One region of the Ottowia sp. SB7-C50 genome, then DNA from elsewhere that is predicted to be linked to it. Evidence: predicted binding sites of a transcription regulator. Region 1 holds the regulator's gene; the other holds the start of a gene.
What was found. The regulator NrdR, encoded in region 1, represses ribonucleotide reductase genes. The targets are predictions, from matches to a motif close to CACNANATNTNGTG.
Positions count from the first base shown of each region.

Region 2: R0D99_RS03965 (ribonucleoside-diphosphate reductase subunit alpha) is a predicted target of NrdR. The motif match lies at 1,962-1,975, and genes of this name have one in related genera.

Region 1 covers NZ_CP136995.1:2,490,935-2,495,095, forward strand. Annotated here, with positions in the region: gene R0D99_RS11805 (transglycosylase SLT domain-containing protein) at 1-296, shown strand, start outside; gene R0D99_RS11810 (DUF1304 domain-containing protein) at 318-677, shown strand; ZMP/ZTP riboswitch at 711-827, shown strand; gene glyA (serine hydroxymethyltransferase) at 862-2,124, shown strand; gene nrdR (transcriptional regulator NrdR) at 2,231-2,680, shown strand; gene trxC (thioredoxin TrxC) at 2,708-3,154, opposite strand; gene R0D99_RS11830 (hypothetical protein) at 3,170-3,514, opposite strand; gene R0D99_RS11835 (DUF3820 family protein) at 4,064-4,161, opposite strand, start outside.
Region 2 covers NZ_CP136995.1:821,877-826,037, reverse strand. Annotated here, with positions in the region: gene R0D99_RS03975 (sigma-54-dependent transcriptional regulator) at 1-1,152, shown strand, start outside; gene ampD (1,6-anhydro-N-acetylmuramyl-L-alanine amidase AmpD) at 1,124-1,735, shown strand; gene R0D99_RS03965 (ribonucleoside-diphosphate reductase subunit alpha) at 2,072-4,161, shown strand, end outside.

The sequences.
Region 1 (4,161 bases):
CGGCCTTCGACCCCAAGAGCAACCTGCGCGTGGGCGTGAAGATCCTGCAGGAATACATTGGCCGCGCCGGCTCGGTCGAGGCCGGCCTCAAGTGGTACGTGGGCGCCGCCAACCTGGCGACCGACGGCGGCTATGCCGACAAGGTGCTGGCCGAACATGCCCGCCTGAGCCAGGTGGCGCGCGGCCGCACGGTGTCGCCGTTCGACAACAGCACGCCTTTGCGGGCCGAGAACGCGCCCGCGCCGACGGTGCCGGCCAACGCCGGCACCGGCGTCAAGGTCGCAGCGCTGTCCTGACCGCCAGCCGGCCTGCTTGCCATGCGCACCGCTTTCGACATCGTGGTCGGGCTGATTGCGCTGCTGCACGTCTACATCCTGGTGCTGGAGATGTTCCTGTGGAACACGCCGCGCGGGCGCAAGGCGTTTGGCCTGACGCCTGAATTCGCGGCGGCCACGCGCACGCTGGCGGCCAACCAGGGGCTCTACAACGGCTTTCTGGCCGCCGGGCTGTTCTGGGGCCTGAGCCAGGGCGCGGCGGGCGACGGCGTCAAGCTGTTCTTTCTGGGGTGCGTCCTCGTGGCTGGCCTGTACGGCGCGGCCACCGCCAGCCGGCGCATCCTGTTCGTGCAGGCGCTGCCCGCGGCGGTGGCACTGGCGCTGTGGGCGCTGGCCCGCTAAAAGCGCGGCGGGCCGCGCACGTCGGCTAAACTCCGCACCGTGCGCGACTGGCGATAGGCGTCTTCTTCACGACGCCGACGTGGGCCACCACGGGGAAGCGTGCCGCCCGCTGACGCAGCGGGTGATCAGCCGTTCGCCTGGGCAGCCCTTGCTCATCAAGGGACGACCTTCTCGAAGGACTGCCATGTTCAACCGTTCCACGCACACCATCGCCGCCACCGATCCCGCCGTCTGGGCCGCCATTCAGGACGAGCACCAGCGCCAGGAAGACCACATCGAGCTGATCGCTAGCGAAAACTACGCCTCGCCCGCCGTGCTGGCCGCCGCCGGCACGCAGCTGACCAACAAGTACGCCGAGGGCTACCCCGGCCGCCGCTACTACGGCGGTTGCGAGCACGTCGACGTGGTCGAGCAGCTGGCCATCGACCGTGTCAAGCAATTGTTTGGCGCTGAAGCCGCCAACGTGCAGCCGCACTGCGGCGCCTCAGCCAACATCGCCGCCTTCATGGCATTTTTGAAGCCCGGCGACACCATCATGGGCATGAGCCTGGCCGAAGGCGGCCACCTGACGCACGGCATGCCGCTCAACATGAGCGGCAAGTGGTTCAACGTGGTGTCATACGGGCTGAACGCGCAGGAAGCCATCGATTACGACGCGATGGAAAAAAAGGCGCACGAGACCAAGCCCAAGCTCATCATTGCCGGCGCCTCGGCCTATTCGCTCGAAATCGACTTTGCCCGCTTTGCCAAGGTGGCCAAGGACGTCGGCGCGATCTTCATGGTCGACATGGCGCACTACGCCGGCCTGGTCGCCGGTGGCCAATACCCCAACCCCGTGCCGCACGCCGACGTGGTGACCAGCACCACGCACAAGAGCCTGCGCGGCCCGCGTTCGGGCTTCATCCTGATGAAGGCCGAGCACGAAAAAGCCATCAACAGCGCCGTGTTCCCCGGCCTGCAGGGTGGCCCGCTGATGCACATCATCGCCGCCAAGGCGATTGCCTTCAACGAAGCGCTGCAGCCCGAATTCAAGCAGTACGCGCAGCAGGTCAAGAAAAACGCCAAGGTGGTGGCCGACACACTGACCGAGCGCGGCCTGCGCATCGTCAGCGGCGGCACGCAAAGCCACGTGATGCTGGTCGATCTGCGCCCGAAAGGCATCACCGGCAAGGAAGCCGAAGCGGTGCTGGGCAGCGCGCACATGACGATCAACAAGAACGCCATCCCCAACGACCCCGAAAAGCCGATGGTCACCAGTGGCGTGCGCATCGGCACCCCGGCCATGACCACGCGCGGCTTCAAGGAAGAAGAAGCCCGCGCCACCGCCCACCTGGTGGCCGACGTGCTGGACAACCCGCGCGACGAGGGCAACCTGGCCACCGTGCGCGCCAAGGTGGCCGAGTTGACGAAGAAGTTTCCGGTCTACGGGGGGGTGAGCTTTTCTTGAACGCAAAGGCCGCAAAGACGCCGCAAAAGTCGCCAAAAAAACATCCGTGTCTTCCGCGTCTTTTGCGCAGCCTTTGCGCCTTTTGCGTTCAAAAAATCGCTAAGCCATGCGCTGCCCCTTCTGCGCCCACACCGAAACCAACGTGGTGGACACGCGCGTCTCTGACGACGGCGATTTCATCCGCCGCCGTCGCCAATGCGGGCACTGCGCCAAGCGTTTCACCACCTACGAGCGGCCGGACGTCAGCTTTCCGACCATCGTCAAGAAAGACGGTCGGCGCGTGCCTTATGGTCGCGCCAAGCTGCAGGCCTCACTGGACCTGGCGCTGCGCAAGCGCCCGGTCAGCACCGAGCAGATCGACGCCGCCATCGAGCGCATCGAGGAAAAGCTGCTGAACACCGCGGCGCGCGAAGTGCCTTCCAGCCGCATCGGCGAGCTGGTGATGCGCGAGCTGAAAAAGCTCGACAAGGTGGCCTATGTGCGCTTTGCCAGCGTCTACCGCAGCTTCGAGGACATCGACGAGTTTCGCGCGCTGGTGGACGAAGTGCGGCGCTGACCGGCGCCGCGCGGCTTCAGCGCCGCATCAACGCGGCAGGTGCGCGTTGACCCACTGCACGATCTGCGCCGGGTTGGTCATGGCGCCCGGCTGGCGCGCCACTTCCTTGCCGCCAACGAACAGCACCAGCGTCGGAATGCTGCGGATGTTGTAGCGGCCGCCGAGCGCCTGCGCGGCCTCGGTGTTGACCTTGGCCACGCGCACGCGCGGCTCCAGGGCGGCGGCGGCCTTTTCGTAGGCGGGCGCCATCATGCGGCAGGGGCCGCACCAGGGCGCCCAGAAGTCGACCAGCACCGGCACCTGGCTGCGCGTGACGTGCTTGTCGAACGCGGCCTCGTCGTCCAGCGCCACCGGGTGGCCCGTGAACAGCGGCTGCCTGCATTGCCCGCAATCGGGCGCGCTGCCCAACTGGTCGGCCCTGACCCGGTTGGTGGTGTGGCAATGCGGACAGACGATGTGCAGGGGTTCGCTCATGATCGGCTCCAGGGGTCAGCCAGCGGAGGCGGCGTCGGCCGCCGTGTCGGGCGACGCAGGCCGGCGACGCGCCGCCTCGATGGCATCGCGCGCGCTCATTTCGGCGCGCATGGCGGCATCCAGTGGCGAACGGCACAGGCCGGCATCGGCGTAGTGCAGATTCTCGTACAGCGCCGCCGCGGCGGGGCTTTGCTGCAGCAGGGGCTGCCAGTCGGTGTCGGCATCGGCCAGCATGTCGGCCAGGCGCGCGGCGACGGTGCGGTACTGGTGCGCATCAACAGGCTGCTTGCTGGCATCCAGCCGCTCCAGTAGCTGGGCCAGAACGGCAGCGCTTCGGGTGGGGGCTTGCAATGTCTTCATGAGGTGGCAGGTGGGGGCTGGAGGGGGGAATGCAAGATGTGAACTAGGGCGTCGCCTTGGCGGGTGACTATGGTTTTGATAGCCTTTTTGCGCTGGCTCGGTGCGTGCTGCGTTGAGCTGGGGTGATGGATGCGCTGTTGGCCGGGATGTGCGCCCGGCGGCGCAGTCACTTTCTTTTGCTCCGCCAAAAGAAAGTAACCAAAGAAAAGGCGGCCCCACTGGCCGTGTCCCTTCGCTTCGCTGCGGGCAACCTGCGATGCTCGGGCGCGGTGCGGCGCTGCGGAACTCGCTTCGCGCCGTAGGCGCTGCGCTCAGACAGCCGCAGCGAGTCAGAGCACGAAGCGCGGCATGCTGCGCTGCCGCGCCCGCCCCACGCCCTGCGCTTCTCGGCACGGCCAGAGGGGAGTTGAAATCCGCTCGGGCCATCGCTGCGCTCGGCCTGGTGTCTTTCGCCCTCTGGGAGAGGGCGACGGAAAGGCCGCTCAGTTCAAAAATAATAGCTGCCTGCGCTTTGACCGCAAGCGCTGCCGGCCAAAAAGCTGGTGGAATTCACCGCGCCCGCAGCGGATCCAGCAGGCGCCGCAGGCCCGCCTGGTCGACCTCGTGCATCAAGGCCAGCAGGCGACCCACTTCGCCGCGCGGAAAGC
Region 2 (4,161 bases), 1.7 Mb from region 1:
CGGTCGGTCGTGCAGTCCGCACTGAATTCGCCCCAACCGCCCCACGCCGCGTTCAGGGCGCAGGCCGCGGCAGAGCCCCCGGCGGCGCCTGCCGCCGCTGCGGATGCCGCCCCCGCACCCTCCCCAGTGCTGGCGCGCATGGTGGGCGATTCCGCCGCCATGCGTGCGGTCAAGCACCGCATCACCAAGGTGGCGCGCAGCATGGCGCCGGTGCTGGTACGGGGTGAATCCGGCACCGGCAAGGAATTGGTCGCGCAGGCCATCCATGGCTGCAGCCACCGCGGCGGCGGGCCGTTCGTGCCGGTCAACTGCGGCGCGATCCCCGAGAACTTGCTGGAAGCCGAATTCTTCGGCGCGCGCAAGGGCTCGTACACCGGCGCCGTGGCCGACCGCGAAGGCTTTTTTCAGGCGGCGCGCGGCGGCACGCTGTTTCTGGACGAGATCGGCGACCTGCCGCTGCAGATGCAGGCCAAGCTGCTGCGCGCCATTCAGGAGCGGCGCGTGCGCCCGCTGGGCGAAACGCAGGAAGAAGCGGTGGACGTGCGCGTGGTCAGCGCCACGCACAAGGACCTGGCCGCCGAAGTGCAGGCCGGGCGCTTCCGGCAGGACTTGTATTACCGCCTGAACGTGATCGAGATCGTGGTGCCGCCGCTGCGCGAACGGCGCGAAGACCTGCCCGCGCTGTGCGACACGCTGCTGGCGCGCATCGGCGCCGACGCCGGCCTGCCGGTGCCGCGCCTGACGGCCGCGCAGCTCGACGAAATTCTGCAGGCGCCGCTGGAAGGCAACGTGCGTGAGCTGGAGAACCTGCTGCACCGCGCGGTAGCGCTAGGCGATGCCGGAGATTCGGTATTCGACGAGCCGCCAGCGCCCATCCAGGGCGCGTATTCAGCTATCGAATTGGAAGCAAACGCGACGCCGCCGTTGCCCGCGCCGACGGCCGACGATGCCGTGCCGCTGCCCGCCAACCTGGAAACCTGGCTGGACGCGCAGGAGCGCGCTGTGCTGGTGCGCGCGCTGGCCGAGACCGGCTTCAACCGAACCGCCGCCGCCGCCCGTCTGGGGCTGAACCTGCGGCAGATGCGCTACCGCATGTCGCGCCTGGGCATCACCGCGCCCCACCATGACGAATCCAACGGCGATGCCGGTTGAGCGCGCGGCCGCCAACGACTGGGACGGGGGCTGGTACGCCCCCGCCCGGCGCCTGCCCTCGCCCAACTTCGGCCCGCGCCCGCCCGGCGCGCAGGTCGAACTGATCGTCGTGCATTCCATCAGCCTGCCGCCAGGCGAATTCGGCGGCGACCACGTACAGGCGCTGTTCACCAACGCGCTGGACTGGGACGCCCATCCCTACTTCCAGGAGATCCGGGGGCTGGAGGTGTCGGCGCACTTCTACGTCACGCGCGACGGCGGCCTGTGGCAGTTCGTCAGCGTGGACGACCGCGCCTGGCATGCGGGCGCGTCCAGCTTCTGCGGGCGCGACAACTGCAACGACTATTCGGTCGGCATCGAACTGGAAGGGCTGGAAGGCGGCCTGTTCGAGTCCGCGCAGTACGACACGCTGTGCCGGCTGTCGCAGGCGCTGCGCGCACGCTATCCCATCAGCGCCATCGCCGGCCACGAGCACGTGGCGCCGGGCCGCAAGCAGGACCCTGGCGACGGGTTCGACTGGCACCGGCTGCAGCGCAGCCTGGGCTGGCCCGCGCACTGCTTCGCCCCCGGCGCACTGGGCTGAGCGGCCGCGCCGCGCGCGGCGCCAGACCAGAACTGCTTGCCACAACCTCCGCATCCACGCGGCCTTCGGCCGTGAATGCGGCTGCGGGCCGCATGCTGCCTGGGTGCCCGTTTCTGGCAGGCGGGCCTTCGTGATGAACGAACCAGACCTCGCTGTAGACGTGCCGTCGACAAAACGCGCGTTTTTGCCAAAAGCACAACATTTAGTGGCTTGAACTCACGCCGAACACTAGATATAGTGTCCCCGGGGTCAGCTTCGCTCACTCAATAAAAGCACAAGAGCGCCTCGTAACGCTGAGACATCCCCGTCCCGACAACTGTTTACCGAGAGGACTTCATGCAGACACCGCATGTCATCACGCCTGCGTTCGACACGCCGGCCACCCCGCTGCGCGCCGATGCCGCCCAGCCACTGATGTCGGCCAGCCACACGCTGTCGCACTACCAGATCATGCGCCGCAACGGCGCCGTGGTGTCCTTCGAGCCGAGCAAGATCGCCGTGGCCATGATGAAAGCCTTCCTGGCCGTGCATGGCACGCAGGGCGCGGCCTCGGCCAGCGTGCGCGAGGTGGTCGACGGCCTGACGCAGGCCGTGGTGCGCGCGCTGATGCGCTCGCGCCCAGGCGGCGGCACCTTTCACATCGAAGACGTGCAGGACCAGGTCGAGCTGGGCCTGATGCGCAGCGGCCATCACGAGGTGGCGCGCGCCTACGTGCTGTACCGCGAGCGTCGCGCGCAGGAGCGCGCGCAGCAGAAGACCGAAGCCGCGCCGGTCGCGCCCGTCCTTCACGTGCTAGAAAAAGGAGAGCGCGTTGCGCTGGACCAGCAAGCGCTGGAAGCACTTTTTGCCCAGGCCTGCGCCAACCTGGACGCCGAGGTTCGCCCCGAGCCGATCCTGGCCGAGACGCTGCGCAACCTGTACGACGGCGTGCCGGTGGACGAGGTGTACAAGGCCGCCATCCTGGCCGCGCGCACGCTGATCGAAAAAGAGCCCGACTACACCTACGTCACGGCGCGGCTGCTGCTGCACACCATCGCCAAGGAAATCCTGGGCGAGACGGTGAGCCTGCCGCAACTGGCCGACCGCTACGCGGACTATTTCCCGCAGTTCATCAAGAAGGGTGTTGACAACGAACTGCTGGACGAGCGCCTGCTGCAGTTCGACCTGGCCCGCCTGGGTGCGGCGCTGAAGCCTGAGCGAGACCTGCAGTTTGACTACCTGGGCCTGCAGACGCTGTACGACCGCTACTTCCTGCACGTGCGCAAGACGCGCATTGAGCTGCCGCAAGTCTTTTTCATGCGCGTGGCCATGGGCCTGGCGCTGAACGAGATCGACCGCGAGGCGCGCGCCATCGAGTTCTATGAAGTGCTGTCGTCGTTCGACTTCATGAGCAGCACGCCCACGCTGTTCAACAGCGGCACGCTGCGCTCGCAGCTGTCGAGCTGCTACCTGACCACGGTGCCGGACGACCTGGACGGCATCTACGAGTCGATCAAGGAAAACGCCCTGCTGTCCAAGTTTGCCGGCGGCCTGGGCAACGACTGGACGCGCGTGCGCGCCCTGGGCAGCCACATCAAGGGCACCAACGGCGAATCGCAGGGCGTGGTGCCGTTCCTGAAGGTGGTCAATGACACCGCTGTCGCCGTCAACCAGGGCGGCAAGCGCAAGGGCGCGGTCTGCACCTATCTGGAAACCTGGCACCTCGACATTGAGGAGTTTCTGGAGCTGCGCAAGAACACCGGCGACGACCGCCGCCGCACGCACGACATGAACACGGCCAACTGGATTCCTGACCTGTTCATGCGCCGCGTGATGGAAAAGGGCACCTGGACGCTGTTCTCGCCCAGCGAAGTGCCCGATCTGCACGATAGGTTCGGCGCCGACTTCGAGCGCGCCTATGTGGCCTACGAAGAGAAGGCCGCGCGCGGCGAGATCCAGCCCAGCAAGACGCTGCCCGCCATCGACCTGTGGCGCAAGATGCTTTCGATGCTGTTCGAGACCGGCCACCCCTGGATCACCTTCAAGGACGCCTGCAACGTGCGCAGCCCGCAGCAGCACGCCGGCGTGGTGCACTCCAGCAACCTGTGCACCGAGATCACGCTCAACACCAGCGACACCGAGACCGCCGTCTGCAACCTCGGCTCGGTCAACCTGCTGCAGCACCTGAAGGACGGCGGCGTGGACCACGACAAGCTGCGGCGCACGGTCGCCACCGCCATGCGCATGCTCGACAACGTGATCGACATCAACTACTACGCGGTCAAGAAGGCGCGCGACTCCAACCTGCGCCACCGGCCGGTGGGGCTGGGGGTGATGGGCTTTCAGGACGCGCTGTACGCGCTGCGCATCCCCTATGCGTCCGAACAGGCGGTGCAGTTCGCCGACGAGTCGATGGAAGCCGTGTGCTACCACGCCTACTGGGCCAG